3 regions of the Streptacidiphilus sp. MAP5-3 genome follow, and region 3 is predicted to be linked to each of the others. Evidence: riboswitches for the same ligand, from Rfam matches in the RefSeq annotation. Region 3 holds a riboswitch; each other region holds the start of a gene.
What was found. A riboswitch is a leader RNA that binds a small molecule or an ion and turns the genes downstream of it on or off. The one in region 3 is predicted to bind cyclic di-AMP.
Positions count from the first base shown of each region.

Region 1: another riboswitch for cyclic di-AMP. It lies ahead of ABH928_RS23955 (NlpC/P60 family protein); the one in region 3 lies ahead of ABH928_RS25880 (M23 family metallopeptidase).
Region 2: another riboswitch for cyclic di-AMP. It lies ahead of ABH928_RS11060 (NlpC/P60 family protein); the one in region 3 lies ahead of ABH928_RS25880 (M23 family metallopeptidase).

Region 1 covers NZ_JBGCCL010000017.1:98,894-108,504, reverse strand. The annotation lists gene ABH928_RS23985 (PQQ-binding-like beta-propeller repeat protein) at 1-89, opposite strand, end outside; partial or broken gene ABH928_RS23980 (APC family permease) at 256-1,868, shown strand; gene ABH928_RS23975 (DUF4232 domain-containing protein) at 2,021-2,827, shown strand; gene ABH928_RS23970 (class F sortase) at 2,827-3,465, shown strand; gene ABH928_RS23965 (RNA polymerase sigma factor) at 3,505-3,999, shown strand; gene ABH928_RS23960 (DUF4232 domain-containing protein) at 3,983-5,044, shown strand; cyclic di-AMP (ydaO/yuaA leader) riboswitch at 5,208-5,365, shown strand; gene ABH928_RS23955 (NlpC/P60 family protein) at 5,378-6,397, shown strand; gene ABH928_RS23950 (hypothetical protein) at 6,494-6,631, shown strand; gene ABH928_RS23945 (cytosine permease) at 6,686-8,149, opposite strand; gene ABH928_RS23940 (PucR family transcriptional regulator) at 8,325-9,611, shown strand, end outside.
Region 2 covers NZ_JBGCCL010000005.1:202,379-211,989, forward strand. The annotation lists gene ABH928_RS11020 (long-chain fatty acid--CoA ligase) at 1-84, shown strand, start outside; gene ABH928_RS11025 (hypothetical protein) at 163-378, opposite strand; gene ABH928_RS11030 (hypothetical protein) at 495-1,217, opposite strand; gene ABH928_RS11035 (SigE family RNA polymerase sigma factor) at 1,214-1,714, opposite strand; gene ABH928_RS11040 (glycosyltransferase family 4 protein) at 1,870-3,000, opposite strand; gene ABH928_RS11045 (glycosyltransferase 87 family protein) at 3,048-4,364, shown strand; gene ABH928_RS11050 (hypothetical protein) at 4,354-5,685, opposite strand; gene ABH928_RS11055 (NlpC/P60 family protein) at 5,685-6,707, opposite strand; gene ABH928_RS11060 (NlpC/P60 family protein) at 7,092-8,156, opposite strand; cyclic di-AMP (ydaO/yuaA leader) riboswitch at 8,168-8,324, opposite strand; gene ABH928_RS11065 (NlpC/P60 family protein) at 8,682-9,611, opposite strand, start outside.
Region 3 covers NZ_JBGCCL010000020.1:105,139-114,749, reverse strand. The annotation lists gene ABH928_RS25910 (hypothetical protein) at 1-1,097, shown strand, start outside; gene lhgO (L-2-hydroxyglutarate oxidase) at 1,288-2,490, shown strand; gene trmB (tRNA (guanosine(46)-N7)-methyltransferase TrmB) at 2,649-3,443, shown strand; gene ABH928_RS25895 (PrsW family glutamic-type intramembrane protease) at 3,555-5,318, shown strand; gene ABH928_RS25890 (hypothetical protein) at 5,494-7,083, shown strand; gene ABH928_RS25885 (hypothetical protein) at 7,099-7,398, shown strand; gene ABH928_RS25880 (M23 family metallopeptidase) at 7,690-8,439, opposite strand; cyclic di-AMP (ydaO/yuaA leader) riboswitch at 8,452-8,579, opposite strand; gene ABH928_RS25875 (bile acid:sodium symporter family protein) at 8,611-9,611, opposite strand, start outside.

The DNA of each region.
Region 1 (9,611 bases), on a different contig from region 3:
AGATACACCTGCCCCATGCCGCCCTCGCCGAGCAGCTCGAGCAGCTCGTACGGCCCGATGCGCGTCACGACTTCCCCGTCGGCTGCCATGGCGCCGAGCGTAGCCGAAGTAACTGACAGCCCACCAACTCCGGGGCAGGCCCCGATTCGCAGTGGATCTGCGCCACGACGGACAGAACGACCGGCCTCGGTGGGGCGAGCGAGATGGGAGGCCTGGGCCTCGATGGGACCACAGTGTTGGGGGGACGAGGGCTGCATGTCGGACGGTCAGGAACTGGCGGAGGCCGCCGCCGACGAGGTGAGGACCGAGGAGCGCAGGCTCCGACGGGACCTGGGGTTCTGGGGGCTCACGTCGATCGGGTTCTCCAACATCGTCGGGTCCGGGTGGCTGTTCGCCGCGATGTATGCGGCGCAGACGGCTGGTCCGGCGTCACTTCCGGCCTGGCGCGGGGCCGGGGTGCTGTGCGCGCTGGTCGCGCTGGTGATGGTGGAGCTCGGCGTGTCCGGCCGGAGGGCGGGGGGACCGTACGCTGGCCGCTCATCGCCAGCGGACGGCTGGTCGGGACGCTCATCGGCTGGTCGACGCTGCTGTCGGTGGGCGGGACCGCCGCCGAGATCAGCGCGATCATGCGGTACGCCGGGCACTACCTGCCCTGGGTCTAAAGGAACGGCAGCCTCACCGGGCCGGGGCTGGCCGTGGCGCTGGGGCTGAGCGTGCTGCTCACCGCGCTGAACTGGTTCGCGGTCCGGCTCTTCGCGCGGTTCAACAACCTGGTGTCGATCTTCAAGATCCTCGTGCCGGTGATCACCGTGGCTGCGCTCTTCGCGTCGGGTTTCCACTCCGGTAGGTTGACCGCCCCGGCGCACGGAGGGTTCGCACCCTACGGGTACGCGTCCGTGCTCAGCGCGCTCGCGGCCGGCGGCATCGTCTACTCGCTCAACGGCTTCCAGGCCCCGCTGGACTTCTCCGGCGAGGCGCGCAACCCCCGCCGCACCATGCCGGGTTCGGTCCTCGCCGGGATCGGGCTGGCGCTGGTGCTGTACCTGGCACTGCAGTTGGCGTTCCTCTACACCGTCCCCGAGCGCCTGCTGGGCCACGGCTGGTCGGGCGTCAGCTTCGACTCGCCGTTCGGCCAGCTCGCGCTGATCCTCAACCTGCAGTGGCTGTCCAGCCTGCTCTACGCGGACGCGGTCGTCTCGCCGGGCGGCTCGGCCTACGTAGGTGTCGGGATCGACGCTCGCCACACCTACGCCCTAGCGAAGAACGGCACCCTGCCGCGCTTCTTCATGCGCGTCAGCGGACGCGAAGGCGTCACGCACCGGGCACTGCTCCTCAACCTCGCCGTGATCGCCGTCTTCCTGCTGCCGTTCAACGGGTGGCAGCAGATCGTCAGCGTGATGGGCGACATGTATCTGCTGATCTACGCCGCCTCCGCGGTCGCCGTTGCGGTCTCCGCGGTCGTCCAGATGGGCGACTGCGCGGCTGGATTCCCGGGCTCGCCTGATCGCGCCGCTCAGCTTCATCGTCGCCAGCGAGTTCGTGTACTGGTCCGGATGGCACGATCTGCGCCTGGCGTTGCCGATGGTGCTCATCGGCCTGCCGATCTTCCTCCTGCTGCGGCCGGAGCACCGCGAGGAACCCCTGCGCGCGGAACTGCTGCGTGGCCTCTGGCTCGTGTTCTACCTGTTGGCACTGACGCTGTTGTCCTGGCTGGACTCGTTCAAGGGCTGGACCGGCTCACCGCGCCGGACGACTCGATCACGGTCGCCGTGGTCTCGCTGGCGGTGTTCGCCTGGGCGGTGCGGGAGGGGCGCAGTCTGCCCGTGGCGGCGCCCGCGGCCGCTGGGGAGGGGAATCAGCCGGGCTGACCGTCGGCAGTGGGGTCGTGCCTTGGGTATCGCCCTGGGTGTCGCCTTCGGTGTCGACCTGGGCCGACGGATTTTGACATCTCTTTACAACCCCGCCTCTCACTTCGTCGTCTCTCTCGTCGCTCATCCCGACCGAGAAGGAGACGCACGACATGCGCAGCAGGACACCCGCCGGAATCGCGTCCGCCGCGATAGCCCTCGCCGCCGCCGCGGTGGCGTTCGCGCCGCAGGCGAACGCCGCGACCGCGGAGACCGCAGCGGCCACGCCGCTCTGCTCGGCCTCGCAGCTCACCGCCGCGCTCGGGGGCGGCGACGCCGGGGCCGGGCAGATCTACACCTACCTGGTCGTCACCAACCACAGCTCGTCGGCCTGTCAGGTCGCCGGGTACCCGGGGCTGTCCATGCTGGATGCCCACGGCACCGAGATCGGCGTGCCGGCGACGCGCGAGAGCATGACGTACAGCTCCGTCGTGCTCGCGCCGGGCGCGTCCGCGAGCGACACCATCCACACCGCCAACCGGCAGACCGACAACCCGGGCGAGTGCCTGCCGGCCTCGACCGACCTGCGAATGTACGCGCCGGGCAGCAAGGTCGCGCTGACCTTCCCGGGCAAGATCACCGACTGCGACCACACGTTCTCGGTCACCCCGTTCGGCCCCGGCAACTCCGGGAACCCGTCGAACGCGCAGCCCACGGGCACTCCGTCCGCCTCGCCGAGCCAGGGCTCCTCGGGCGGCAACGGTGGTGGCACGGGCGGCACGCCGACCGCGGCCCCTTCCGCCACGCCCAGTTCGGAGGTCACTGCGGTGCCGAGTGGCGCCCCGGACACCGGCTTGGCGTCGACGTCGTCCGGGAGTGGCGACACCGGGCTGATCGTCGCCGGTGCTGCCGGCGTGCTGGTGCTGGGCGGCGCGGGTGCGGCGGCGCGGCGCCGGTCGCGCTCCCAGGCGCGGGGCTGATGGCGGCTCAGCTGCGGCAGTACGGGGTGCGGGGAGCGGTCGCGGCGCTGGTCGCGGCGGCCGCCCTCGTGCTGGCCGGCTGCGGTTCGGGCTCGTCCGGCAGCGTTGCCGGGAGCACGCCGAGTGATCCCGGCGGCAGCACCATGGCGTCGTCGACCGCCCCTGCCGCCGCCGCTCCGCTCGCCCGGTCCGTCCCGGCCCGGCTGCGGATTCCCGCGATCGGAGTCGACGCGTCCGTCATGCAGGTCGGACTGAACTCCGACGGCACGGTCGGCGTGCCGCCGATCGAGGCGAACGCGCCCGCCGCCTGGTACGACGGCTCGCCGACACCGGGGCAGACCGGCCCGTCAGTGATCCTCGGGCACGTGACGGTCGGCAGCTACGGGGACGGCGTCTTCCTGCACCTGTCCCGGCTGCATCCGGGCGACCAGGTGGAGGTGACGCTGCAGGACGGTGCGACCGCCGTCTTCCGGGTCGACTCCGTGCAGACCGTGGGGAAGTCGACCTTCCCGACGAACGCGGTGTACGGGAACGTCGACCACCCTGCGCTGCGTCTCATCACGTGCGGCGGACCGCACCTGAGTGGCGGCGGCTATCCCGACAACGTGATCGTCTACGCCTCTCTCAGCGGATCCTGACTCCCGACCGCCGCCCGGCTCGATGTAAGGAGAGCGGTCATCGCGTCACACTCCGAGGAGGACGCAGCCGATCTGTTCCGCAGCCTCTACCCGCGGCTCGCGGGCTGGTGCCGTCGCCTGGTCGACGACGACGGCACCGCCCACGAGATCGCCGCGGAGGCGTTCACCCGGCTGTGGGCCCGCTGGACCAAGGTGGAGGAGCCGACCGGTTTCCTCTACGTGACCGCGGCCAACCTGGTCCGCGACCATTGGCGCAGACTTGAGCGCGAACGGCGGGCACTTCGGCATGCGGGAAGGGAGGAAGCGGTGAAGCAGCAGCCGGACGCGGCGGACGACCCTTCCGTCCGCATCATGGTGGAGTCCCTCCCCGAGCGGCTGCGCGACCCGGTGCTGCTGTACTACTTCGCGGACCTTCCGGTGCGCGAAGTCGCGGTGCGACTCGGCCGCAACGAGGGCACCGTGAAGTCCGACCTGCACGCCGCCCGCGAACTGCTCCGCGCGACCCTTGGGGGACTCCATGAACGGACCCGCTGACCCACGCGGCCACGCGGGCGACCCCAACGAGCCCAATGACGCCACCGAGCCCAGCGACGCCACCGAGCGCGACGAGGGCAACGAGGCCAACCAGGCCAACGAGCGCGACGTTCCCGCGGGTGACCCTGTCGGGCCCGAGACGGACACGCTCGGCGGGGAGCCGACCGACACCGACGGACCTGAGTCACGGGGCGACTTGGGCGACTTGAGTGATCTGGGTGACCTCGGCGACCTGCTGCTGCCGATCGAGCCGATGCCCATCCCCGAGGGCGCGTTCACGCAGATCCGGCGGCGTGCGGTGCGGCGGAAGCGCAAGCGTGCCCTGGCCGGTGCGACCGCGTGCGTCGCCGTGCTGGGAGTGTCCCTCTACCTCGTCGGCGTACCCGCGCCGCAAGGGCCGGGAGAGGTGGTCACGCCTCCGGCGTCCGCGACCCAGGCCGTGCCCACCCCCGCTCCGGTCAGCACGAGCCCCAGCCCGAGCGCGTCCCCGAGCGCCGTGCCGACCCAGGCGCCCAGCCCCACGTCGTCGAGCACGCCCACCTCGCCGCCCACAGCGCAGGCGAGCGTCTCCGCGACACCCGCACCCGGCTCCACGGGGTCCGGTTCCGGTTCCGGAGGCGGGACGCCGCTCTGCACGGCCTCGCAGCTCAGCGCGGCGCTCGGCAGCGGGAACGCGGGCGCGGGTCAGATCTACTCCTACCTGGTGGTTACCAACCACAGCTCGGCGCCCTGTCACGTCACCGGCTATCCCGGGCTGTCCATGCTGGACGCCCACGGCGCCCAGATCGGCGCGCCCGCGACGTACGAGCACATCGGGTACAGCCCTGTCGTCCTCGCGCCGGGCGCGTCGGCCAGCGACACCATCCACACCGTCAACCGGCAGACCAACAACCCGAGCGAGTGCCTCCCCACCTCCACCTCGATGCGGATCTACCCGCCTGGCAGCCGCGCCTCGTTGGTCTTCCCGGGCCAGGTGACCAACTGCGACAACCTCTTCTCGGTCACCCCCTTCGGCCCCGGCGTCACCGGCAACCCGCCTGGTTGACACTGCTTTCGGGAGTACCACCTGTTTCTCTCGTCCCGATATTGATTTCATGACGATCCGACAACTATGGTTCTGGATCGAACCGTTGCGCAGTCGACCACCCGTTCGGGGGGCCGTGACGGTCCCGCCGAGTTCGACCTGCGGCGCGGGGGTTCCCAGAGGCGGGACCTGCGAGCCGCGCGGTCGGAGCCGGGGAACCACGTTCCCGGGGTGAATCGGCGTCAGGGCCACCGGCGGAAGCGCGTGGTGGTGAGACGTCGTAGGGCCACTCTTCCGGTCCGAACCCGTCAGCTCACCCGGTAGGCGGACAAGGAAGAACGGAGTCCGCCCGTCGTGGCGTCCCACCGTCGTGCCAAGGCGCCCAGTCGCGCCCGCGTCACCCTCGTCACCGCTGCGGCGGCCACCGGCGTCGTGCTCTCCGCGCAGGCCGCCCAGGCCGCGCCCACACCGTCCACCGGCCAGCTCAAGGCGCAGCTCGACCAGCTCAACAACGAGACCGACAAAGCGGTCCAGAGCTACGACCAGGTCCAGGAGCAGGCCCAACAGCTCCAGCAGAAGGTGTCCGTGCTCCAGGACGAGATCGCCAGGGAGCAGGCCAAGGTGAACGTCCTGCTGGAGGGCGTCGGCACCTTGGCCGCGACGCAGTACGCGAACGGCAGCGTCGATCCGACCGTTCAGCTGCTGCTCAGTGCGAGCCCGGACGACTTCCTCGCCAAGGCGTCCACCATGGACGAGGTGAGCCAGAGCCAGACCGACCAGCTGGCCCAGCTCCAGGCGGAGGAGAAGATCCTCGACACGGAGAAGGCCCAGGCGGAGTCGGAGCTGGGCCGACTCGACGCCATGCTGCAGCAGGCCGCGGCGGCCAAGGCCGCGGTCATGCAGAAGGTCGCACAGACCCAGAAGCTCCTCGACTCCGTCACCGCCGCCCAGCGTGCGACGTTGACCGGCGGCGGCTCCCAGGGCAGCACCACGACCCCGAACCTCAGCGGCGCGACGCCCGGCGACTCGATCGAGATGGCGGCGTTCGCCGCGGCCAAGACACGCATCGGCCTGCCGTACCACTGGAGTTATGACGGACCGGACCAGTTCGACTGCTCGGGTCTGATGATGTGGTCCTACGCCCAGGCCGGCTACCAGCTGGGCCGGGACACCTACTCCCAGCTCACCTACGGGACCCCGGTCACCTCGGTGGCCGACCTGCGGGTGGGTGACCTGGTCTTCTTCAACGGCGGCGAGCACGTCGGGATGTACGCGGGCAACGGCTATATCCTCCACGCCCCGCACACCGGCGCCTTCGTCCGCTTCGAGCCCATGGCGACGGTCGGCACGATCTACGCGATGCGGCACATCTAGGCACGTGCGTTCACTGTGCTCGGTACGACGGATCCGTCCTCGGATCCGTCGTACGCTCGCGGACTGCTCACGCCTGCGCCGTGATGTGATGCGTGCATGGAACTCGATCCCAAGCGCCTGTTGGTCCTTCACGCGCTTGCCGAGGCCGGGGGCGTCGCCGCAGCTGCGCGGTGGCTTGCGGTGAGCCGACGCCGAATACTGGCCGACGCCGACGCGCTGGGCCGCACCGTCTGACGACGACCGGTTCGGGTGCGCGAGCGGGACGGGCTCGCGCACCCGGACGGGCCGTCAGGCCGCGAGGGCCAGGTTTCGGCGGACGGAGCCGGTCAGGGCGTAGTAGAGCCCGCCGGCGACGATCAGGCCGACGCCGAAGGAGATGTCCGCGCCGCCGAGGGCCTTGGCGATCGGGCCGGTGTAGAACGACAGCGCCATGAACGGGACCATCGCCACGATGCCGACCACGTACGAGGTGAGACCCGCCGGGGACCAGCGGCCGTACTCGCCGTTCGGGTCGAAGATGGCCGCGATGTCGTAGTGCCCGCGCCGGACCGCGTAGAAGTCGACCAGGTTGACGGCCGTCCACGGGACCAGGAAGTAGAGCATCAACAGCAGGAAGTTGTTGAAGCTCGCCAGGTAGTTCGACGGCAGCGACAGCGCGACGACCAGCACGATCAGCTCGATCGCGACGATGCCCACGACCCGCGTACGGACGGTCGGCCGGACCTTCTTGAACGCGTCGACCGCGCTCGTCGAAGTGAGCATCGCGCCATAGGCGTTGACGCCCATGATGCCGATGATCGCCACGACCGAGACCAGCACCGCGAAGGTGCCGAAGCCGGGCAGCAGCGCGTTGCCGACGGTGCGGACGGCCGCGACCGCGTCCGCGCCGGGCAGGCGGGAGCCGAGGAGCGCGCCCAGCGACATCAGCCAGACCGCCGAGCCGGCCGCGCCGAGGTAGGTCCACCAGATCACCTTGCGGGCGGGGACGTCCTCCGGCAGGTAGCGGGAGTAGTCGGAGACGTAGACGGCATAGCTGATCTGGTAGCCGGCCGCGGCGGAGAAGACCACCAGGAACGTCGTCCAGGAGAACCCGCCGCCCGAGCCGCCGCCGTGGGCGTGCGCCCAGTGGCCGAAGACCGCGTAGACGGTCAGCACGCCGAAGACCACGATCAGGATGTACGTCAGCCAGCGCTCGACCAGGTGGATCAGGTCGTGCCCGACCACGGCCAGCACCACGGCCAGCGCGATCAGCAGCGGGTACCAGAGCCAGGTTCCGCCCGGCAGGACCGTGCGCAGTCCCTCGGTCGCCAGCACCACGTTGAAGACGTTGAAGCCGACGTAGACGAAGACCACCGCGGCGAACGGCAGCACCGCGCCGCGCAGACCGAACTGCGCGCGGGACTGGATCATCTGCGGCAGGCCCATCCGCGGGCCCTGGTTGGCGTGGAAGGCCATGAAGAAGGTGCCGAAACACGCGCCGAGGATCACGGCGAGGATCGACCAGGCGACCGGCAGGCCCAGCGTCGGGCCGAGGAAGCCGGTGACCATGGTGGTCAGCACGAAGTTGCCGGTGAACCAGAACGGGCCCTGGTGCCACACCTTGCCGTGGCGCTCCTCCGGCGGGACGTAGTCGATGGAGCGGACCTCGATCAGGCCTCCGCCACCGCCGGCGGCGCGCTGCGCGCGGGGCTCGTGCGCGGCGGTGCCGGACGGGCGTCCGCCCGGCGCTCGGGTCTCATCGGAGACGGCCATGTGCAGCCCCTCGGGACGGTGGCCGCCAGTGGGTGCGGCCAGGATGGACATCCCGGTCGGAAATCCGCCGGTTGGCACACCTTGTCACTCGTGGCGGGTCGCGGTTCCGCTCCGTTTGGGAGCGCCTGGCCATGGTGGCGTTCCATGATGGACAGCGGCGCGTAAGAATGAATCCATGCTTACTGTACGTGGCCTGCTGGCCGAACCGGGGCTCGGACTGCGCGCGGTGGCGGGCCTGGCGGGCCTGGACCGACCGCTCGCGTCCGCGCACGTCAGCGAGGTGCCCGACCCCGCGCCGTGGCTGCAGGGCGGCGAGCTGATGATGACCACCGGCATGCTGCTGAGCCCGGAGCATGCGGAGGGTTACCTCGGCCGGATCGCGGAGGCCGGGGCCAGCGCGCTGGCGCTCGGACTGGGCGCGGAACTGGCGTTCCAGCAGGCCCCGCAGTGGCTGGCGGAGGCTGCCGACCACTGCGGCCTGCCGCTGCTGGAGGTCCCGCAGCAGACCCCGTTCATCGCGGTCACCAAGGCCGTCTTCGCCCGGCTCGCGGAGGACCAGTACGCCGAGCTGGCCAAGGCGCACGACGCCCAGCGCGCGCTGACGGCCGCGGCGGCGCGCGGCGGCGGTCCCGCGCCGTTGCTGACCGCGCTGGCGCGCTCCACCGAGCGCTGGGTGGTGGTCACCGACCCGCTCGGCCATCCGCTGGTTGCCGAGCCGGCCGCGGCGGCGGAGCGGGCCGGACTGATCGACCCCGAGCTGGAGCGGCTGCGCGCGGCCGGCCTGCGCGGCGGCGCGGTCGTCTCCGGGCCGGAGGGCGAGGTGCGGGCGATGCCGCTCGGGGTGGACCGGCTGCTCGGCTTCCTGCTGGTCGGCGGCCCGAGCGCGCCCGGCACGTACGAGCGCGCGCTCGCTGCGACGGCGGCCTGCCTGCTCTCCCTCGACGCCGAGCGGACGGCCGCGGCGGGACGCCTCGCCCGGGAGGCGCGGGGCGCGGCGCTGCGGCGGTTGGTGACCGAGGAGCTCTCCGCCGAACTGGCGGACGGCCTGCTGCGGGCGGCGCGCGGCGGCGCAGGAGCGGAGGCGGGCGGTCCGTCCGGTCGGCGGCTGCGGATCGGGGCGCTGCACGTGGAGGGCGCGGCGGGCGACAGGGCCCCGTTGCTGGACCGGATCGCGCTGGTCGCGCCGGGCATCGCCGCGTTCGACCTGGCGGACCTGGGTCCGCGATCGGGCGGCGGCTCGGCGGGCGAACCCGTCGCGGCGGTGCTGCTGCCGGAGGAGGGCGACGTCGAGAGCGCGCTGCCGCTCGGCGAGCTCGGCGACATCCGCGTCGGCGTCAGCGCCGCCGTCCGGCCCGAGGAGGGGCCCGCCGCGCTTCGGCAGGCCCGCTACGCGCTCGGCGTCGGCCGCCGTACCGGTACCCGCGTCACGGACGCGGCGGGCGCCGGTAGTTCGGGTCTGCTG
Region 2 (9,611 bases), on a different contig from region 3:
CACCTGACGCCGTCGATGAAGCTGAAGCGCGCCGTCGTGATGAAGGACTACGCCGCGGACGTCGAGGATCTGTACGCGCGGTAGTCCGGAAAAACCGAAAGGGCGTGGGGCTCGCTGGAATGCGAGCCCCGCGCCCTTTCAAGCTTTTGGGGTAAATCAGACTCAGTGGCTGGTCTGCACCGAGGTGAGGTGGGTCAGCGGCGAAAGCGGCAGCGCGGTGACCACGGACTCGACAGCACCGAGGACATTGCCGACACCCACGTGAACGCCGACACCCGCGACGCCGACGGAAATGTTGGCGAGACCACCGGCGACCTGGTCCAGCTCGCTGTCGGAGAGCTCGGCCGTCTCGATCTGCGACCCGGTGTTGTTGCGCATGATTCTCTCTTCTCTTCAGCAGTGCGGAACAGCCATGTGGAACCCGTTCCGCACTCTCTACGCGTCTCGACGGGCACTGGGTTACACCCCTCGAAGGAATTTCCGAGTGACGCCGGTCACACGTGGCCGGCAGCCACCTTGTCCAGCCGGACCACCAGCCCGGCGGCGTCCCGGCGGACGGCGAAGAGCTGGTCGGCACCCGTCGTCGGCGCCACGACGCCCGGCGCCAGGCCCCAGTTCTGCGTGGGGCCGCTGGGCACCAGCTGTCCCTGGACGCAGGCGACCGGGGTCGCCGAGAGCAGTGCACCGGGGGTGCTCAACGTCCGCAGCAGGACCAGGATTTCGCCCTGCGGGGCGGCAAGGCACGCAGCCGCTCCGGTCGGGGCCGACGACGTCGGGTGCGCGGTGGCCCGCGACGATGCGGTGGCCGTCGGGCTCGCGCTGACGGGAGACGAGGACGGAGCGGTCGCGGGCGCCGTCGCACCGTTCGGGGCGCCGGTGGCCGTCGGCGAGGCGGATGCCTGCGGAACGCCGGAGACGACGGGGGCCACGCTCGGCGCGGGCGCGCTGTGCTCCTGCGGGGTGGCGTGGCCGCCGCCGGCCAGGGCATACGCGGTGGCACCCGCCAGCAGCGCCCCGACAGCAGCCGCGGGCACCACGGCCAGTCGGGTGCGCCGACCGCGGCGCCCGGCCAACGCCCGCAGCCCCGCTCCGCTCAGCGGCGGAGGGCCGGCGGCGCTGTCGGCAAGCCGGTGCAACGCGCGGCGCAGGTCACCGTCGTGTGGGAGGTCACCGTCGTGTCGGAGGTGGTCGTCGTGTCGGAGGTCGTCGCCCATCATGCCTTCAGGTCCGTCAAGTCCGTGAGATCGCCGGTCAGATGCCGGGCGAGTGACGCGCGGGCGCGGGAGAGGCGGACCTTGACGGTACCCACCGGCGCACCCGTCTGTTCGGCGACCTCGACGACGGGGAGGTCGCAGAGGTAGTGCAGGACAACCACTCGGCGCTGCTCCTCGGGAATCTTGCGCAGCGCCTCCACCAGCGCGGCGTGCTCCGGCTCCGGTCCGGCCTGCGCCGCCGGGGTGCCGTGGCGGACCAGCGCGGACACGTAACTGCGCGCCCGCCGCCACCGGCTGACGGCGAGTCGCCAGGCCACCGTCCTGACCCAGGCCTCCGGCGCCCCGGAGGCGGACAGCTCGTCGCGCCGCTTCCAGGCGCGCACGTACGCCTCCTGGACGACGTCCTGCGCCTCGGCCAGATCCCCGGTCATCACGTACAGCTGGCCGACCAGCCGCGACCAGCTCGCGGCGTAGAACTCGTCGAACTCCTCAGGCGACAAGCGCTCCCGCTCCCTGGTTCGGCCGGCACGGGGAGACCAGCGGGAGTCCGCACATCAAGCAGAGGTCTGAGCATTTCACGAGACATCATCTGATCACAGGAGCGACAGCATCCGGATCGGCGATCGTGAAAATTCCGGGGAGATAAAGGACTGACTTAGAGCAGTCCCTCGAGCCGCTCCGCGAGCAAATCCCAGCGCCAGGCCTCCTCGACCCATTTCCGCCCCGCCGCTCCCATTCGCGCGCGCAATCCCTCGTCGCCCAGAAGAAGAATCAGCCGCTCCGCGAGAGCGTCCAGATCACGGCCCCCGACGACATATCCCGTCTCGCCCTCCTGCACCGCGTCCGGCGCACCGCCGCTGTCACCGGCGACGACCGGCAGCCCGGTCGCGGACGCCTCCAGATAGACGATGCCCAGGCCCTCGACGTCGAGCCCGCCCCGGCGGGTCCGGCACGGCATGGCGTAGACGTCGCCCGCGCCGTAGTGCGCGGGCAGCTCCTCCCAGGGGACCGCGCCGGTGAAGCGGACCGAGGCCGAGACGCCCGTCTCCGCCGCCAGTTTCGTCAGGTCCTCCCGGTACGGGCCGCCGCCCACGATCAGCAGGACCGCCTCGGGGAAAGCCTTCAGCACCCGGGGCCAGCTGCGGATCAGCGTGTCCTGGCCCTTGCGCCGGACCAGGCGCGAGACGCAGACGACCACCGGACGGTCCGCCAGCCCGAGCCGGGCACGGACCGCGTCGCCGCCCGAGGCGGGGTGGAAGGTCTTCTCGTCGACGCCCGGCGGCAGCTGGACCATCCGGGCCGCCGCCTGCGGGCCGACTGCCGACGCGATCCGGGAGCGGGTGTACTCGCCGAGGTAGGTGAGCGTATCGGTGCCCGCGCCGATCCGGCGCAGCAACTGGCGGGAGCCGGGGAGCTGCGCCCAGGCCGCCTCGTGGCCGTGGGTCATCCCGAGCAGTTTCGAAGCCCCCGCGCGACGCAGCGCCGGGGCCATCAGGCCGAGCGGCGCCGCCGCACCGAACCAGACGGACGAGCAACCGTGGGCGCGCAGCAGCTCCGCCGCCCGTCGGGTGACCCTCGGCGTCGGCAGCAGCATGGTGGTCCGGTCCCGGATCACCTCGAACGGCTGTTCCGCGTCGAACGCGCGCACCTCGGTCCCGTCGCGCCAGGTGGAGGCGTAGACCACGACCTGGTCGGCGGGAAGCCGGACGGCCATGTTGTGCACGAAGGTCTGGATGCCGCCCTGGCGCGGGGGAAAGTCGTTGGTGACGATGAGGGTCTTGTTCACGCGTGCGGTTCCTCGGTCCGGGGAGGGCTGATCCGTACGATAGGGCAATGCGTAAAAAGCCAGCTGACGGAGCCACCCCAGGACGGCACCGTCCCCAGTTCGACCCGACCGTCCCGTCCGCCTGGTGCGGGTGGGTGCTGGGACGTGCGCTGGTGGTCCTGCTGGTGCTCGGCGTCCTGAAAATACCGCACATGATGGACGTGACCAGCGACGTCAAGGTGATCTACCAGGGCTGGGCCGAGGTGCTGCGTTCCGGGACGTTTCCGATGGACGACGTCACCTGGCAGTATCCGCCGCTGGCCGCCCTCGTGATGCTGGCTCCGCTTGCGGTGCCCGCGTCCTACTTCGTCGGCTTCGTGGTGCTGATCGGCCTCTGCGACGCGCTCGGCCTGTGGCTGCTGCTGCGTCTCCGCCGCTCCGGGACCGAGCGGACCGATGGGACGTCCCGCAACAGGGCGGGCGTCTGGCTCTGGGTGGTGGTGCCGCCGCTGCTCGGGCCGACGCTGTACGCCCGGTTCGACCTGGTGGTCACCGTCGTGGCGATGGCCGCACTGGTCGCGCTGGTCCGGCGGCCGAAGCTGGCCGGGGTGCTGACCGCCGTCGGCGCGATGCTGAAGGTGTGGCCGGTGCTGCTGCTGATCGGCGCGGGTCGCGGACGGCGCTGGCGCAAGGTCGTGACGTCGTGCGCGCTGAGCGCGGCGCTGGTCGGCTTCCTCTTCCTGGTCTCCACGCACGGCGCGTTCTCCTTCCTCGGCTTCCAGGAGGGCCGGGGCATCGAGGTGGAGTCGCTGGGCGCCCTGCCGTTCCTGTTCGCCAGCGTCTTCCTGCACTGGCAGGGCACCGTGGCGATGAACTACGGCTCGCTCGAGGTGCTCGGCCCGCATGTGGCCACGATGAGCGGGGTGATGGTGGCGAGCTCGGTGATCGCCTTCGCCCTGCTCGCGCTGTGGCGGCTGCGCGTCCGGAACTGGACGCCCGCGACCGCCGCCGACGCGGGGCTGACCGCGGTGCTGCTCTTCGTGGTGACCAGCCGGGTGATCAGCCCGCAGTACCTGCTGTGGCTGGTCGGGCTGGCCGCCGTCTGCCTCACGCTGCGGGGCTCGGTGATGCGACCGGTGGCGTGGCTGGTGGCGGTGGCGGTGCCGGTGACCACGGTCGAGTTCCCGTTCATGTTCGGCCAGCTGACCGGCCGGACCGAGCTGGGCCTGGTGATCATAGGGACCCGCAACCTGCTGCTGCTCGCCGCGGCGGTGCTGGCCTTCGTCCGGCTCTGGCGGGCGACCGTCTCCAGCGCGTCGCCCGAACTGCCGCAGGTGCCGGACGCCGTGGAACGCGAGCGCGACGCCGAAGAGGTCAGCGCCTGAGCGCCGCCTCCACGTCCGCGCGCCACTGCGCGGTGAACGCGGCGGTGCCGACGCCCAGCGTCGAGTGGAGCGCGTCGTCCACCGCCGCGTCCTGCCCACCCCGGCCGCCGGTCGCGGCGACGGCGGCGTAGAGCGCGACCAGCTTGGCCTGTCCGTGGTGCAGCACGACGCTGCGGCAGGCGAACCAGGCCTTCTGGTACGCCTCCTGCAGGGCGGGTGCGGTGCCGGCGAAGTCGGCGTCGGCGGGCAGGGCCGCCAGCAGCCGGGCTGCAGCGCCCGAGCTGCCCGGGCCGCCGGAGGTCAGGGCGCTGCCGAGTTCGACGGCGATCTGCTGCGGGGTACGGCCGGTGCCGAGGTAGCCGGTCCAGTCCGCGACGCCCTCGGAGAGCCAGCGCGGCGTCCAGGTGACGGTCTCCGCGCGGGTGGCGACGTGCGTGGTCTCGTGGGTGGTGACGACCCGTCGGCCCAGAGCGCTGAGACCGTCCCAGGCGACCGGGTTGAGCGTGATCCGCTCGGTCCGGCCGAGTTCGGACGCACCCAGCTCGCCGGTGGTGACGGCGGCGATGTCGGCGAAGGCCGCCGGATCGGCGTCGAGCAGCGCACCGAACTGGTCGCTCGCCAGCGGGGCCAGCACGACGGTGCGCTGTCCCCACCTGGTCCCCCAGACGGCGCTGACGGCCGGGACCGCGCGGTCGGCCTCCGCGCCGATCGCGGCCAGGGTGGCCGGGTCGCGCAGTCCGAGGACCAGGCTGTACCGGCCGCGGACCGCCCGGACCGGGCCGAGGTCCCAGATCAGCACGGTGCCGCCGGGGTGGTCCCCGCCCTCGGTGCCGTCGGATGCCAGCAGCCAACGGCCGTCGGGCTGCCGCTCGAAGGTCAGGTACTGGGTCGCGGTCTCCAACTGCGCGTCGAAGCCCGCCAGCCGGTAGCCGAGCTCGACCGCCACGGCCACCCGCTCCCCCGCCCCGAGGACCGGCGACAGCGGGAACGCGTCGAGCGCGGTGACCCGGTAGCGCCAGTCGCCCAGCGGCACCTCGGCCAGGTTGGCGACCAGCGTGTACTGACGCCGCCTCAGGTCGGTCGCCACCGAACCGCCGCTCGCGACGGGGACGACGGTGGCCGCCAGTGCGGCGGCGTCGCGGGCCAGGACGGCGGCGGCCCGGCGGGCCAGCGTCTGCTCGACCTCGACCGCCCGCTGCTCACGCCGGTCGTCGGCGGCGTCCGCCCACGCCGCCCAGGCCGTCGCGCCGCCAGCCGCCGCCACCAGGGCCGCGCCGCTGACCAGCACCCGTCGGCGGGTGAGTCCTTGACCGGCCGCCATCAAGGGCGGACCACCGCGGCGATCGGCATGTCGCGCATGTTCTCGTAGCGGACCCGGGCGCCGGGGTACGGGGCGTGGATGACCATGCCGCTACCCGCGTACATGCCGACGTGGTGCATGTCCCCGAAGTAGATCACCAGGTCTCCCGGACGGATCTCCGACACCGGCACGCGTCGCCCGGCGAAGGCCTGCTCCTGCGACGTACGCGGCAGCGACACCCCGCCGTGCCGCCAGGCCCAGTACATCAGACCGGAGCAGTCGAACGCGCCAGGACCCGTCGCGCCGTAGACGTACGGGCTGCCGATCGCGCTCCGGGCCGCCGCCAGCGCCGCCGCGGCGGCGGAGTCGGCCGGGCCCTGGTCCGGAGGCAGTACCGAATCGGCTGCCTGGGCGGCGAGCTGGGCCGAGGCGTCCTCGGCCTGCTGCAGCTGGTCGCGCTGAGCCGCCGTCAGCGAGCCGAGCAGCGCCTGGGCGGCGCCCAGCCGGCGCTGCGCCTCGGCCTTGGTGGTGGAGATGGTCCGCCGCACCTGCTCCAGCTCGCTGTACTGGGCCAGCACCTCGGCCTTGCCCTGCTCGATCTCGCGCTCGACACCGCTCAGCTGGACCAGCTCGTCGGCGGTACCGGCGTCCACCTCGTCGAGCGAGGCGGCGCGGCTGAGGTAGTCGGCCGGATGGGCGCTGAACAGCAGCTGCATCACCGGGTCCATGCTGCCGCTCTGGTACTGCTCGGTGGCCACCTCGCCCAGCCGCGCCGCGAGCGCGTTGGCGCTCGCCTGCTCCTCGGCCAGCGTCTGCTGCAGCAGCGAGGCGCGGTGCTGCAGTCGGGCCGCCCGCTCCTGGGCGCTGTCGGCCTGCTGCCCGACCGACTCGGACTGCGCGTAGAGGGCGTCGACTTGCTGCTGCACCTCGTCCGGGGTGAGACTGCCGCTCGCGCCGGCTGTGCCGGCCCCGCCGGGGACGGGGTCGGCGTGCGCGCCGCCGGGGGCCGTGAGCATCGCGGCGGTCGCCGCAGCGACGGTCACCGCGGCTCGCGACAGCACTGACGGTCCGACGCGTCTGCCTCGTCGATGGGACGCCACCTGCTCGCTCTCCGCTCTCCGCTTGTCGAGGACCATCAGGTCCAGGGTTCTCCCGGATGATCTCCGGGACGGAACCGAGCGCTGACGTTAGCGATTCGGACAGAAGCAGTCCAAGCTCCCAAGAGCTGAAAAATCACATCGAATGCCGCTCAGGTGAACGAGTCTGCTGGTCGCCCCGAGGTTCCGCACCTGCCCAGGACACCGACCCACCACGAAGGAGGACACTCCCGTACGGCCGTCCGAGTGAGGCGGGGTGAGCCGGGGTGAACGCGAACGGGCCCCGCTCCGGATCGGAGCGGGGCCCGTGGCACGCGACATGAGCCGCGATCAGATGTGACGCATCGCGTAGATGCTGCCGACCGTGTCGATCGACTCGTAGCGGACGTCCGCGCCCGTGTGCGGGGCGTGCAGGATCATCCCGTTGCCCGCGTACATGCCGACGTGCGAGTCGTCGTTGAAGAAGACGAGGTCACCCACCTGCAGGTCGGCCGTGGAGCTGACCGCCGTGCCGGCGTCGATCTGGTCGTAGGTGGTGCGGCCGATGGAGACGCCCGCCTGCGCGTAGGCCCACTGCATCAGGCCGGAGCAGTCGAAGGAGCTCGGGCCGGTCGCGCCCCAGACGTAGGGCGAGCCGATACGGGTCTGCGCCGCGGCGAAGGCGGCGGCCTCCACCGAGTTGCCCGCCGTGGACGAGCCGAGGTTGACCGAGCCGCCGGAGCTGCCGGAGTTGGCCTTGGCGGCGGCGGCCTCCGCGGCCTGGTTGGCGGCGGCCTGCGCACGGGCAACGGCGGCCTGCTGGGCCGCGGTCATCGAGTTCAGCAGCGCCTGGGTCTGCGCGATCTTCTGCTGGACCTGCGACTTCTGCGCGGACAACTGCTTGTTGGTGGCCTGGATCTGCTGGAGCGCCTGCTCGGCCTGGGCCTTCTGGCCGCCCAGGGCCTGCTCGGCGGTCTTGAGCGCCTGGATCTGGCTCGCCTGGCTGTCCGTGACCTGGCCCAGCGAGGAGGCCTTGGTGAGGTAGTCCGTCGGGCTCGAGGAGAGGAGCAGCTGGACGGTCGGGTCGACGGCGCCGTCCGCGTACTGCTGGTTCGCGATCTCGCCGACCGACTCGAGCTTGGTGTTGACGTCCGCCTGCTGACGGGCGATCTGCTGCTGCAGAGTGTTGACCTTGCCCTGCTGCTGCTGGAGCTCCGACTGGGCCTGGTCGTACTTCTGGATCGCGGTGTCGGACTCGACGTTGAGCTGCTGGAGCTGGGCCTGAAGCTGGCTGATGGTCGGCTTCGGCGCTGCCTGCGCCGTCTGGGCCGAGACCGCCACCGCGGTGGCGGCGGCTGCCGTGAGAACGGTTATGCGGGTACGACTGGGGGACTTGGGACGACGATGGGACGCCACGAAGGCGACACTCCTTCTTCCTACGTCCGCCTACCGGGTGAGCTGACGGGTTCGGACCAGGAAGTAGGCCCTACGACGCTTCATCGGTCCGGATTCACACCGGCCGACCGGGCGCCGATTCACCCCGAGGAAGGTGGGTCCCCGGCTCCGACTCGACGGCTTCCCCAGTTGGGCCGCCCTGGGTGCCGGATGGCCCTGCCGCGTCGTCGAACTCGACGGTAACCGCCGCTGTCGCCCGGGATGGGCGAACGCCTGCGCGGAGGTTCGGCCCATGACCCTAGTGACCGAACCGTGATCAGTTCAAATCCTTGTCAGAAAAAACACGAGTCACTTACGACGACTCGTCACCCAGGGGACACAACGTAGCCACGCCATGACCAACGGCCATGACATGGGGGCCAATTCGGTCATTCGCCCGCAGGATGAGGCGATTTCGTGCGCATGACCTGTGAGTGGATTCACAGATCCGTCGGCGCGCCACATTCCGGCGCGTCAGCTGACGCACCGGAACACTGACAGACGAGATCACATGCGGCGGATCGCGACAATCGAGCCGAAGTAGGACAACGGCTGCACCGAGACGTCGTAGCCGTACTCCGGCGCGTTGAGCAGCATGCCGTTTCCGGCGTACAGGCCGACGTGGCCGCCCTGCTCCAGGACGATGATGTCGCCGGGCTGTGCGTCGGCCAGGCTCGCCACCGGCGAACCCACCGACTCGTCGGAGTAGGAGGAGTGCGGCAGCGAGACGCCCGCCTGGCCGTACGCCCACATGACCAGGCCCGAGCAGTCGAAGCCGGACGGGGTCGAACCACCCCACAGGTAGGGGGTCTTGCCGATCCACTGCTCGGCCGCCAGCATCGCGGTGCGCGCCGTGGAGGAGATGCCGCTCAGGTCGATGGTGCCGTTCCAGTTGCTGGTGGAGCCACCGCTACCGTAACCGCCGCCGTTATTGGCGTTGTTGACCGCGGCCTGCTCGGCGGCAGTCAGCGTGCTGAGGATCGACTGCGCGTGGGCCAGCTTGGCCAGCGCCTCCGACTTCGCCGCGCTCATCTGCGAGAGCAGCGCCTGCTCCTGGGCCAGCTCGGACGCGGCCTGGGTCTTCTCCCGGTTGAGCGTCTCCTCCTGGGCCACCAGCTGGGACAGCTCGGAGGTCTGGTTGGCGGTGAGCTCGTCCTGCGAGGTGGCCTGGTCCAGGAAGTGCTGCGGGTCCGAGGAGAGCAGCAGCTGCACGGTGGGGTCGATCTCGCCGGACGCGTACTGCGCGTTGGCGATCTGCCCGAGCTGGCCCAGCTCGTTGTTGATCTGCGCCTGCTGACGCGCGATCTCCTGCTGGATGACCGCCACCTTCTGCTGCAGGTTCTGCTGCTGCTGGTGGGCGTTGTCGTACTGCTCCGTCTTGACGGATGCGTCCTGGCGGTCTGCGTCCACCTGGGTCTGGGCGTCCTTGACCGAGAC
Region 3 (9,611 bases):
CGCCGACCGTTCCCGGCGCGCGGGCAGGTTCCCTGGAGCTTCCGGAGCCTGGTGGCCTTGCGGACGCGACGTCCCCGTCCCTGTCGACCGGGCACGAGAACGGTTACGAGACCCGGCACGAGGGGCAGTTCGGGCATGCGGGTGCGCCGCTGGGCCTCGCCGACGGTGTCCGCGGCAGCTACCGGGTCGGCCATGCGGACGCGGCCAAGCTGCGTCAGGCCGCCGAGGAGGCCCGACGCTGGGACTCCCGCTACGGCGGCGGCGACTGGCGCTCGTCCATGGTCCCCGAGTGCCTGCGGCGGGACGCCACACCGCTGTTGCTCGCCAGCTACAGCGACGAGGTGGGCCGCGCACTGTTCGGCGCGACCGCCGAACTGACCCGGCTCGCCGGGTGGATGGCGTTCGACACCGGACAGCAGGAGGCCGCACAGCGCTACTACATCCAGGCGCTCCGCCTGGCCCGCGCGGCGGCGGACGTCCCGCTCGGCGGCTATGTGCTGGCGTCGATGAGCCTGCAGGCGACCTACCGGGGTGCTGCCGACGAGGGCGTCGACCTCGCCCAGGCCGCCGTGGAGCGCAACCGGGGGCTGGCGACGGCGCGGACGATGAGCTTCTTCCGGCTGGTCGAGTCGCGGGCCCACGCCCGCGCCGGGGATGCGGCTGCCTGCGCCTCCGCCCTTGCCGCGGCCGAGAGTTGGCTGGAGCGGTCACGTCCGGGCGACGGCGATCCGGCCTGGATCGACTTCTACACCTGGGACCGGCTGGCAGCGGACGCGGCGGAGGGTTTCCGGGACCTCGGCATGCCGGGCAAGGTCCGCGAGTTCACCGAACGCGCGCTGGCCACGCCCACCGAGGAGTACGTCCGCTCGCACGGCCTGCGCCTGATCGTCTCGGCCATGGCCGAGCTGGACCAGGGCGAGCTGGAGCGCGCGGTGGCGGCGGGCAACCGCGCCCTCGACGTGGCCGGGCGGATCTCCTCGCAGCGCACCCGCGAGTACCTGGCGGAGATGCTGAAGCGGCTGGACCGCTTCAAGGGCGAACGGATAGCCCAGGAGTTGGTGGAACGCGCCCGCCTCACGCTCGCCGCGCCGGCCTGAACCCACGTCCGATCACCCGCCTGGACGCCCGCCCGAACCACGTCTCCGTGCCGCCGCCCGGACGCCGTGGCGTGGCGTGGCCCCATCACGTGTGTGACCACGTCCCTGACCTCGGACGCGCCCTGCTGCGGACGGTCATGGCCGCGTAAGGTGACCGGCAGAACCTCGTCGAACCGTCGGAAGGGCTTGCGTGCGGGGCTTTGACTGCGACGTCGTGATCATCGGTGCGGGCATCGTCGGGCTGAGCGCCGCGTACGCGCTCTCCCAGCAGGCGCCCGAGCTGGACGTGGTCGTGCTGGAGAAGGAGCCGCGGCTGGCGGCCCACCAGACCGGCCGCAACAGCGGGGTGATCCACAGCGGCCTCTACTACCGACCGGGCTCCCTCAAGGCGAAGTTCGCCCTGGCCGGAGCCGCGGAGATGGTCGAATTCTGCAAGGAACAGGGCCTCCCCCACCAGGTCACCGGCAAGCTGGTGGTCGCCGTCGACCGCACCGAGCTGCCGCGGCTGCACGCGCTGGCCCAGCGCGGACGCGAACACGGCCTGCCCACGCGCGAGTTGGGCGCGGCGCAGATCGCCGAACAGGAACCGCACATCAGCGGCGTGGCCGCGCTGCACGTCGGCACCACCGGCCTCGCCTACTACCCGGCCGTGGCCGCCCGCTACGCGGAGCTGTCCGGGGCACGGATCCGGACCGGCAACGCGGTCACCGCCATCGACCGACGCGGCGACGGCGTCACCGTGACCACGACGCTGGGCGAGGTCCGGGCGCGGGTGCTGGTCAACTGCGCGGGTCTGCAGAGCGACCGGGTGGCGCGGATGGCGGGCGACGAACCCGGGCTGCGGATCGTCCCGTTCCGCGGCGAGTACTTCGAGCTGGCCCCGGAGGCGGCGTCGCTGGTGCGCGGGCTGGTCTACCCGGTGCCGGACCCGGCGTTCCCCTTCCTCGGCGTGCACCTGACCCGTGACCTGCACGGCGGCGTGCACGTCGGCCCCAATGCCGTCCCGGCGCTGGCCCGGGAGGGCTACGACTGGCGCACGGTCAGCCCGCGCGACCTGCTCGCCACCGCCGGCTGGCCGGGCACCTGGTCGCTCGCCTCGCGTCACTGGCGCGCGGAGGCGGTCGAGCTGCGCCGCTCGCTCAGCACCCGGGCGTTCACCCGCGCACTCCAGCGCCTGCTGCCCGCCGTCGCCGAGCGGGACCTGCTGCCCGCCCCGGCAGGCGTCCGGGCCCAGGCGGTCGACCGGCACGGCGCGCTGGTCGACGACTTCGCCTTCGCCGAGGGCCCGCGAACCGTCCACGTGCTCAATGCCCCCTCCCCGGCGGCAACCGCGTCCCTCGCGATCGGCCGCGAGATCGCCGGACGGGCAAGGGCCGCGCTCGACCGCAGCTGAGCGGGCGCGCCGCGGTGGCCGTCGGAACCGAGCGGACGGACGGACCTCGGCCAGACGGACCTGGGCCGACCGAGGGATGGGCCAACGCTCGGAGCTGGGCCGACAGTCGGAGCCGAGCCGCCGGTCCGTGGCGACGGTTCCGTAGACTGGGGCGCATTGTGACCAGCCAGCCCACCGCCCTCGTTCCCCCGGCCGCCGCACGCCCCGAGGCCTCCGGCACCGGCACCGGCACCGGCACTGACGCGCCGCGTCCCGGCGACCCCGTCTCGCCGGAGCTCCACACCGAGCGCCGGATCCGCAGCTTCCACCCGCGCAAGGGCCGGATGAGCACCGCGCAGTACGACGCGCTGGAGCGCTCCTGGGACGCGTGGGGCATCCGGATCGACGGCGAGCGGCAGCTGGACCTGGACGCCTGGTTCGGGCGGACGGACGCCGAGGTGGTGCTGGAGATCGGCTTCGGCATGGGCGACGCCACCGCGATCATGGCCGCCGCCGAGCCCGAGCGCTGCATACTCGCGGCCGACGTGCACACCCCCGGCCACGGCAACCTGCTGCGCCGGATCGAGTCCGACGGCCTCGACAACGTCCGCCTGGCCGAGGGGGATGCCGTGGTGCTGCTCCGGGACCAGCTGGCGCCCGCGTCCCTGGACGGGCTGCGGATCTACTTCCCGGACCCGTGGCCCAAGGCCCGCCACCACAAGCGGCGGCTGATCCAGCCCGAGTTCACGGCGCTGGCCGCGTCCCGGCTCCGCCCCGGCGCGACGGTGCACTGCGCGACCGACTGGGAGCCCTACGCGGAGCAGATGCTGGAGGTGCTGACCGCCTCCCTCGACCTGGTCAACCTGCACGACGACTTCGCGCCGCGTCCGGACTGGCGGCCGGTGACCAAGTTCGAGCGCCAGGGGCTGGCCAAGGGCCACGTCGTCCGCGACCTGCTCTTCCGTCGACGCTGAGCTGCGGTCCGGGCGCCTGCGCGCGTGCATCGCACCCCTGTGGTGATCGTGCGGTGACCGTACGGGCACAAGTCCTTACCCGCTGATCCGCCGCCCCGCTAAGGTCATGGGGTGAGCAGCGCGCAGCACGAACCCCCGGCGAACAGCACCGCCGGGGACTCGACCGGGCCGATATCCGGCACCGGCACCGAAACCCCCCTCCCGCCCACCGGCTCCGCCGAACCGGTCGCACCCGTGGCCGTCGACGTGCCGCTGCCCGAGGGTCTGCCGACGGCTCCCCAGCCGGGGACGGCCGGGCTGCCTTTCGAGCCGCCGCGCGCCCTTCGCTACAAGGTCCGCCGCAACCTGCTGGAGAACCGCTGGCTGCGTATCGCGCTGGTGGTGATCGCCTTCGCCGCGTGCGGGGCGGCGATCCTCAACATGGTCCACACCCAGACGGGGACCGCCGGGTTCGTCGTCGGCGTCGCGCTCGCCGTGCTGCCGGTGCCGCTGGTGCTGGGCGCCTACCACTGGCTGGACCGGGTCGAGCCGAAGCCCGCGCGGCTGCTGCTCTTCTGCTTCGGCTGGGGCGCGTGCGCGGCCACGCTGGTGGCGATCCTGGCCAACGACTGGGCCACCTCGCTGCTCATCAGCCACCAGGTGGGCGGCGGCGAGACGCTGGGCGCGAGCCTGGTCGCGCCGCTGGTCGAGGAGTCGTCCAAGGCCGCGCCGCTGCTGCTGATCTTCCTCTTCCGCCGCCGTGACTTCACCGGCATCGTCGACGGCGCGGTCTATGCCGGGTTCACCGCGACCGGCTTCGCCTTCACCGAGAACATCCTCTACATCGGCCGCTCGGTGATGGACGGAAGCAACGACGGCGGCACGGGCATAGCAGCGACCGTGATGACCTTCGTGATGCGCGAGGTGATGTCGCCGTTCGCGCACCCGCTCTTCACCTCGATGACGGCGGTGGGCTTCGGGCTCGCGGCCATCAGCCGCAAGCGCTGGCAGCGGATCTGCGCCCCGATCGCGGGCTGGATCTTCGCGATGCTGATGCACGGCACCTGGAACAGCGCGCCGGTGCTCGGCCCGCTGGGCTTCTTCGGCGTCTACTTCCTCTTCATGATGCCGGTCTTCGCGCTGATGGTCTGGCTGGTGATCTGGTCGCGCGGCAACGAGCTGCGGGTGGTCGGCAAGCAGCTGGCCGTCTACGTCGCGGCGGGCTGGATCGCGCGTCCGGTGCCGCTGGTGCTGGCGTCGATGCGGACCCGCAAGCAGGCCCGGGCGCTGGCCCGCTTCCAGCGGGGGCCGACCGGCGACAAGGCGATGCGCGAGTACCAGGGCTTCGCGACCTCGCTGGCGCTGCTGCGCGAGCGGGTGGCCCGCGGCCTCGCGGTGCAGGACTTCGCGGAGCGCGAGCAGGAGCTGCTGCACCACCTGTGGGAGCGCAAGGAGACGGTCGAGGGCGTCTTCGACCGGGTCGGCGAGCAGGAGTGGTACCGCACCCACCCGCCGCTGGCCACGGCCTGGGCCGGCGCTCCGACGCCGGGCTTCGGGTATCCGTACCCGCAGCGTCCGGGCTACACGCCCTACCCGCAGCGTCCCGGTCCCGGTTACGCGCCCTACCCGCACACCCAGCCGCCGGGATACGGGCAGCAGCCGTTCGTGCCGCAGCAGCAGACGCCGCCGCAGTACGGCCGACCGCCGTACGCGGCGCAGCAGTACGGCGGCCAGCAGTACGCTCCGCGGGCATACGCTCCGCAGCAGCCGTGGCCGTACGCACCGCAGCCACAACAGCCGTCGCCGTACGCAGCGCAGCAGCCGCCGCAGCAGCCGGCGGTGCCGTCCCAGGCACAGCCGAGCCCCGCGGCCGAGCAGCCTCCGGCCGAGAGCTGAGTCGGGGCTGACGTCGGGGCTGACGCCCGACGCACACGCCCGGCTCATCCTCCGTACATCCCGGCATCGCCTGTGCGTCGGGCGTACCGGAACCATCTGCCACCCCTGTCGCGTTGTCCCAATATCCGCACACGGAGGTGCGGCGACGCCGACACAGCGTCAGGAGGCAGCGCCAGTGACCGATGGCATCTATCGGATGGCCGTGACCAGTGGACACGGCCACCAGGAGACTGTTGCCCTCGCCGAGCAGCAGCTCCGGCAGTGGCTGAAGGCGTTGCACTACGACGAGCCCGGCTCGGGCAACGGTCGTCGGCGCGTCGGACCGCAGGCCGTCCTGGACCAAGTGGCCCGGGGCAAGGCGGTCCAGGGGCGGCTCGCCCGATGGCGGCTGCGCGAGTTCACCGTGCAGGGCATCTGGCAGACCTCGCTCACCGTGGCGTCCGCCCGCGACGGCCGCACCTGGGTGCAGCTCGACGCGGAGCAACTGCCGGTCCGCGGCGAGGAGCCCGCCAAGGCCCCCGTTCCCGGACTGGCCCGCGGCCTGCTGGACGTCCTGGACGCCGTCGAGGGCGAGCAGACCGGCGCGGCCCGCGTCCACGCGCTGCCCGGCATCATCGAGAAGCAGGACGTCGACGAGATCCTCGACGAACTGTGCGACCCGGACCGGCGGTTGCCGATCGTGGTCGCCAGCACTCCCCTGCACACCGACTTCGAGGACTGGCTCAACGACACCGTCGACCCGCTGCTCCGCAGTTGCAGCGGTCTGGCCGTCCTCTACGCGCTGGCTCCCGGCGCCGAGCGCACCTTCAACGCCGCGCTGGAACACCACCGCGTGTACGGCGGCGCGGTCCGCACGTACCTCCCCGGCCTCGACCCGGCCTGGGCGCCCGAGGCGGCGCGGCACCGGGTGATGTCCCGGTCCACGATCGAGGAGAACCTGCGCCGGGCCTCCGGACTGCTGGCCTGGCTGCCGCGTCGGTTGGCCGTCCAGACCCCCCTGCCGGACCAGCTGGTCGGCCTGCCGCCGCTGCGCCCCGAGGGCCTGCCGGAGGCCGACGCGATCGTGCCCGGCGGGCTGCTGGTCGACCACGAGGAGGAGGAGCTCCACGAGCAACGCGCCCGCGCCGAGGAGCTCCAGGAGGTGCGCCGCTGGCTCCGCGCGGCGGAGGAGCGCGAGTCGCAGCTGGCCGCGGAGTACGACGAGCAGTACAGCGAACTGCGCGCGGCGCGGACGGAGCTGCGCTCCCTCTCCGGCCGCCCGGCCCGTCCGCAGGACTCCGAGCCCGGCACCTTCGCCGAACTGCTGGAGCGCTGGGACGAGTTCCAGCTGCTGGAGTACACCGGCGACCCCCGCCTGACCAAGGAGCTGGACGAGCAGACCGACCACCCCACCTGGGTCCGGATGACCTGGGACGCGCTGCTGGCCCTCCAGGACTACGCGGAGGCGGCCAAGGAGGGCGCGTCCGGCGGCGACTTCCGCAGCTGGTGCGAGAACACCCCGCCGGACTGCCACCCCTTCCCGCCCCGCAAGGTGATCCGCGGCGAGTCACGCACCGTCAGCACCAACGCGAAGTGGAAGCGCGAACGCCTGCTGCCGGTCCCGACGACGGTCGACCCGTCGGGCCGCGTCTTCATGGGCGCCCACCTGCGGATAGGCGGCGGTGGAACGGCGCCGCGCCTGCACTATCACGATGACTGCTCGAACACGGGCCGGGTCTATGTCGGATACATCGGCCTGCATCTGCACAACACACGCACGAACTGACGGAGGTTCACGGTCATGGCTCAGGTCCCTTCCTCGCTGATTGCCGCGAGCGGACTCATCGGCGGCTTTGCCGTCGCCCGCGCGACGAAGCGGAGGGAACTCGGCGGGGTCGCTCTCGCCGCGGCGGGCGGCGCAGCGGCTCTGCAGTGGCGCAAGTCCGCGGGCCCGCGCACGGCCGCCGCGCTCGGCGGCCTCTACGCGGCGGCGTTCGCCGGCTCCCACCCGCTGGCGAAGAAGATCGGCGCCTGGCCGTCCGTTCTGACGGTGGCCACGGGCATGGCGGCAGCGTCCTGGGCCCTGGCGGACCGGAAGTAGTCGACCAGAAGTCAGAAGCAGGGGGCGTGGCAACACCCCTGGGGCGCGGGGCTCTGCTGATCTGCGGCTCCGCCGCGTGGGCGCGACCAGCTGAGCCCGCGCTCCCGCAGGAAGTTTCACGATTCAGGGCGCGGGGAACTGCGCGACAAGCCACTCGGGGCAGATGGTCCTCAACGAACTGAGTCATCCGCATGGGGTGGTCTCTCGCGCAGTTCCCCGCGCCCCTGAATAGTGCAACTTCCCCGCCTGCGCAGCCTGAGACGGTGCAACTACCTCAGCTGCAGAAAGCTTCTAGAGGTTCACGCCTCGCGAAGCGAGCCACGCCGTGGGGTCGACTGGCTCGGCGCCGTCCGGGCGGATCTCGAGGTGGAGGTGGGGGCCGGTGGAGCTGGCCGTCGCGCCCACGCGACCCAGCGGCTGGCCCGCTGCAACCGAACCGCCGCCCGCGACCGTGATCGCGGAGAGGTGGCAGTACCAGATCTCCGTGCCGTCCGGCAGGGTCTGGACGACGCGGTAGCCGTAGCTGCCCGCCCAGCCTGCCTCGGTGATCGTGCCGGTGCCCATCGCGCGGACCGCCGTGCCCGCCGGGGCCGCGAGGTCGAGGCCGGCGTGCAGGTGGGCCCAGTAGGAGCCCACCGCGCCACGGCCTGTGTCGCTGTGGACCGCGGTGAGGGGGGCCACCAACGACTCCGCCAGGCGGGCGCGTTCGACCGCCTGCGCCTTCGCGGTGGCCGCGCTCGCGGCCTCCCTGCGGGCGGTGTTCTCGGCGGCGCGCTGCGGGACGGCCTGGGCGAGGATGCGGTCCGCAAGGGCCACACCGGCGTCCGAGCCGTGGCTGGCCGGAACCTGCTCGTCGTCCTGGAGCCGCATCGTGCCGGTGGGGCCACCGTGCTCGGAGTGGTCCGCCGCGAGGGCGGGACCGGCCAGCCCGATGACGCTGCTGGCACCGACCGCCATGGCCGCGAGGCCCAGTGCGGCACCGCGCTGGCGCGGCACCGTGGCCGTAGGCTCGGCGACGGTCTCGACCGGGTATGACGCCATGACTGGCGTGCTCCTTTCCGTCCCTTCGCCGACCGGGTTAGCTGACGGGTTCGGAGAGGGCGGTCTCCTACGGCTGTGAGGCCGATTCACCCCGGGGTACGTGGGTCCCCGGCTCCGTGAGGATTAGGCGATCCGCGCGACGGCCGCGCGTACTGTTATTGAAAGTTAATACTAAAGCCGTCTGAAACCAAGTACTTCCCGGGGTGCAGTTGGGACGGCAGCGCCTCCAGCTGAACCTTCGTCATCAAGTCGGTCATTTCGGACAAGTGCGCCGACGGAGCCCGCCAGCACCTTCTGGAGCAGGCTGTATGCCAGGATCGGCAACAGCACCGCCGGGTTGCCGGGCATCCTGGTGGCCGCGACGACCGCGCTCGCACTGCTGTTGTTCATGCCCGACGCGTACGTCAACGCGATGGCGTCCGCCCGCGGAACCCCGAGCCGGACCGCCAGCACCCACCCGATCAGGAACGAGCCCGCGCACATCGCCGCCGCCGCGACGACCACCAGCACCAGGAAGTCCGGATCAGGACGCTCGATCACCTGACGCAGCGCGCCGCAGGCGTTGGTGTAGCTGAGGGTCACCACGACCAGCAGGTTGACCGCCTTCACCGCCGGCAGCCAGCGCTCCCGCGCCGCGCCGGACGGCAGCAGGCGACCCGTCAGCAACCCTGCCGCGCACGGCAGCACGACCGCCAGGACGGCGAACGCGCTGCACGCGTGCTCGGCCACACGATGCAGGTCGGCCGCGTACGGACCGGAGGCCAGGAATCCGCCGAGGTGCAGACCGAGCGGGATGGTGAGCGGGCTCAGCATCGTGCTGCCCACGACCAGGCCGAGCGTGAGCGTCGCGTTGCCCTCGCTGCCCTGGGCGAAGACAGTGGCCCCGGCGGCGACCGGCATTGCCCCGACCAGGGCCAGCCCGACCAGCAGGCTCTGCGCCTCGCGCGGGTTGTGCCAGCCGTCGGCCGCGAGCGCGCCGACGCCGAGCAGCAGCGTCGGCAGCAGGGCGTTGGAGGCGATCCCGACCAGCAGCGCGCGGGGACGCCGCAGCAGCGAGGGCAGCGTCTCGGCACGGGCGGTGAGGCCGGCGTTGAAGACCATCAGCGCCAGCAGCCCGGCCTGGAGCGGGAAATCGGCCCCGCCGACATGCGCCAGGCCCACCCCGCGCAGCG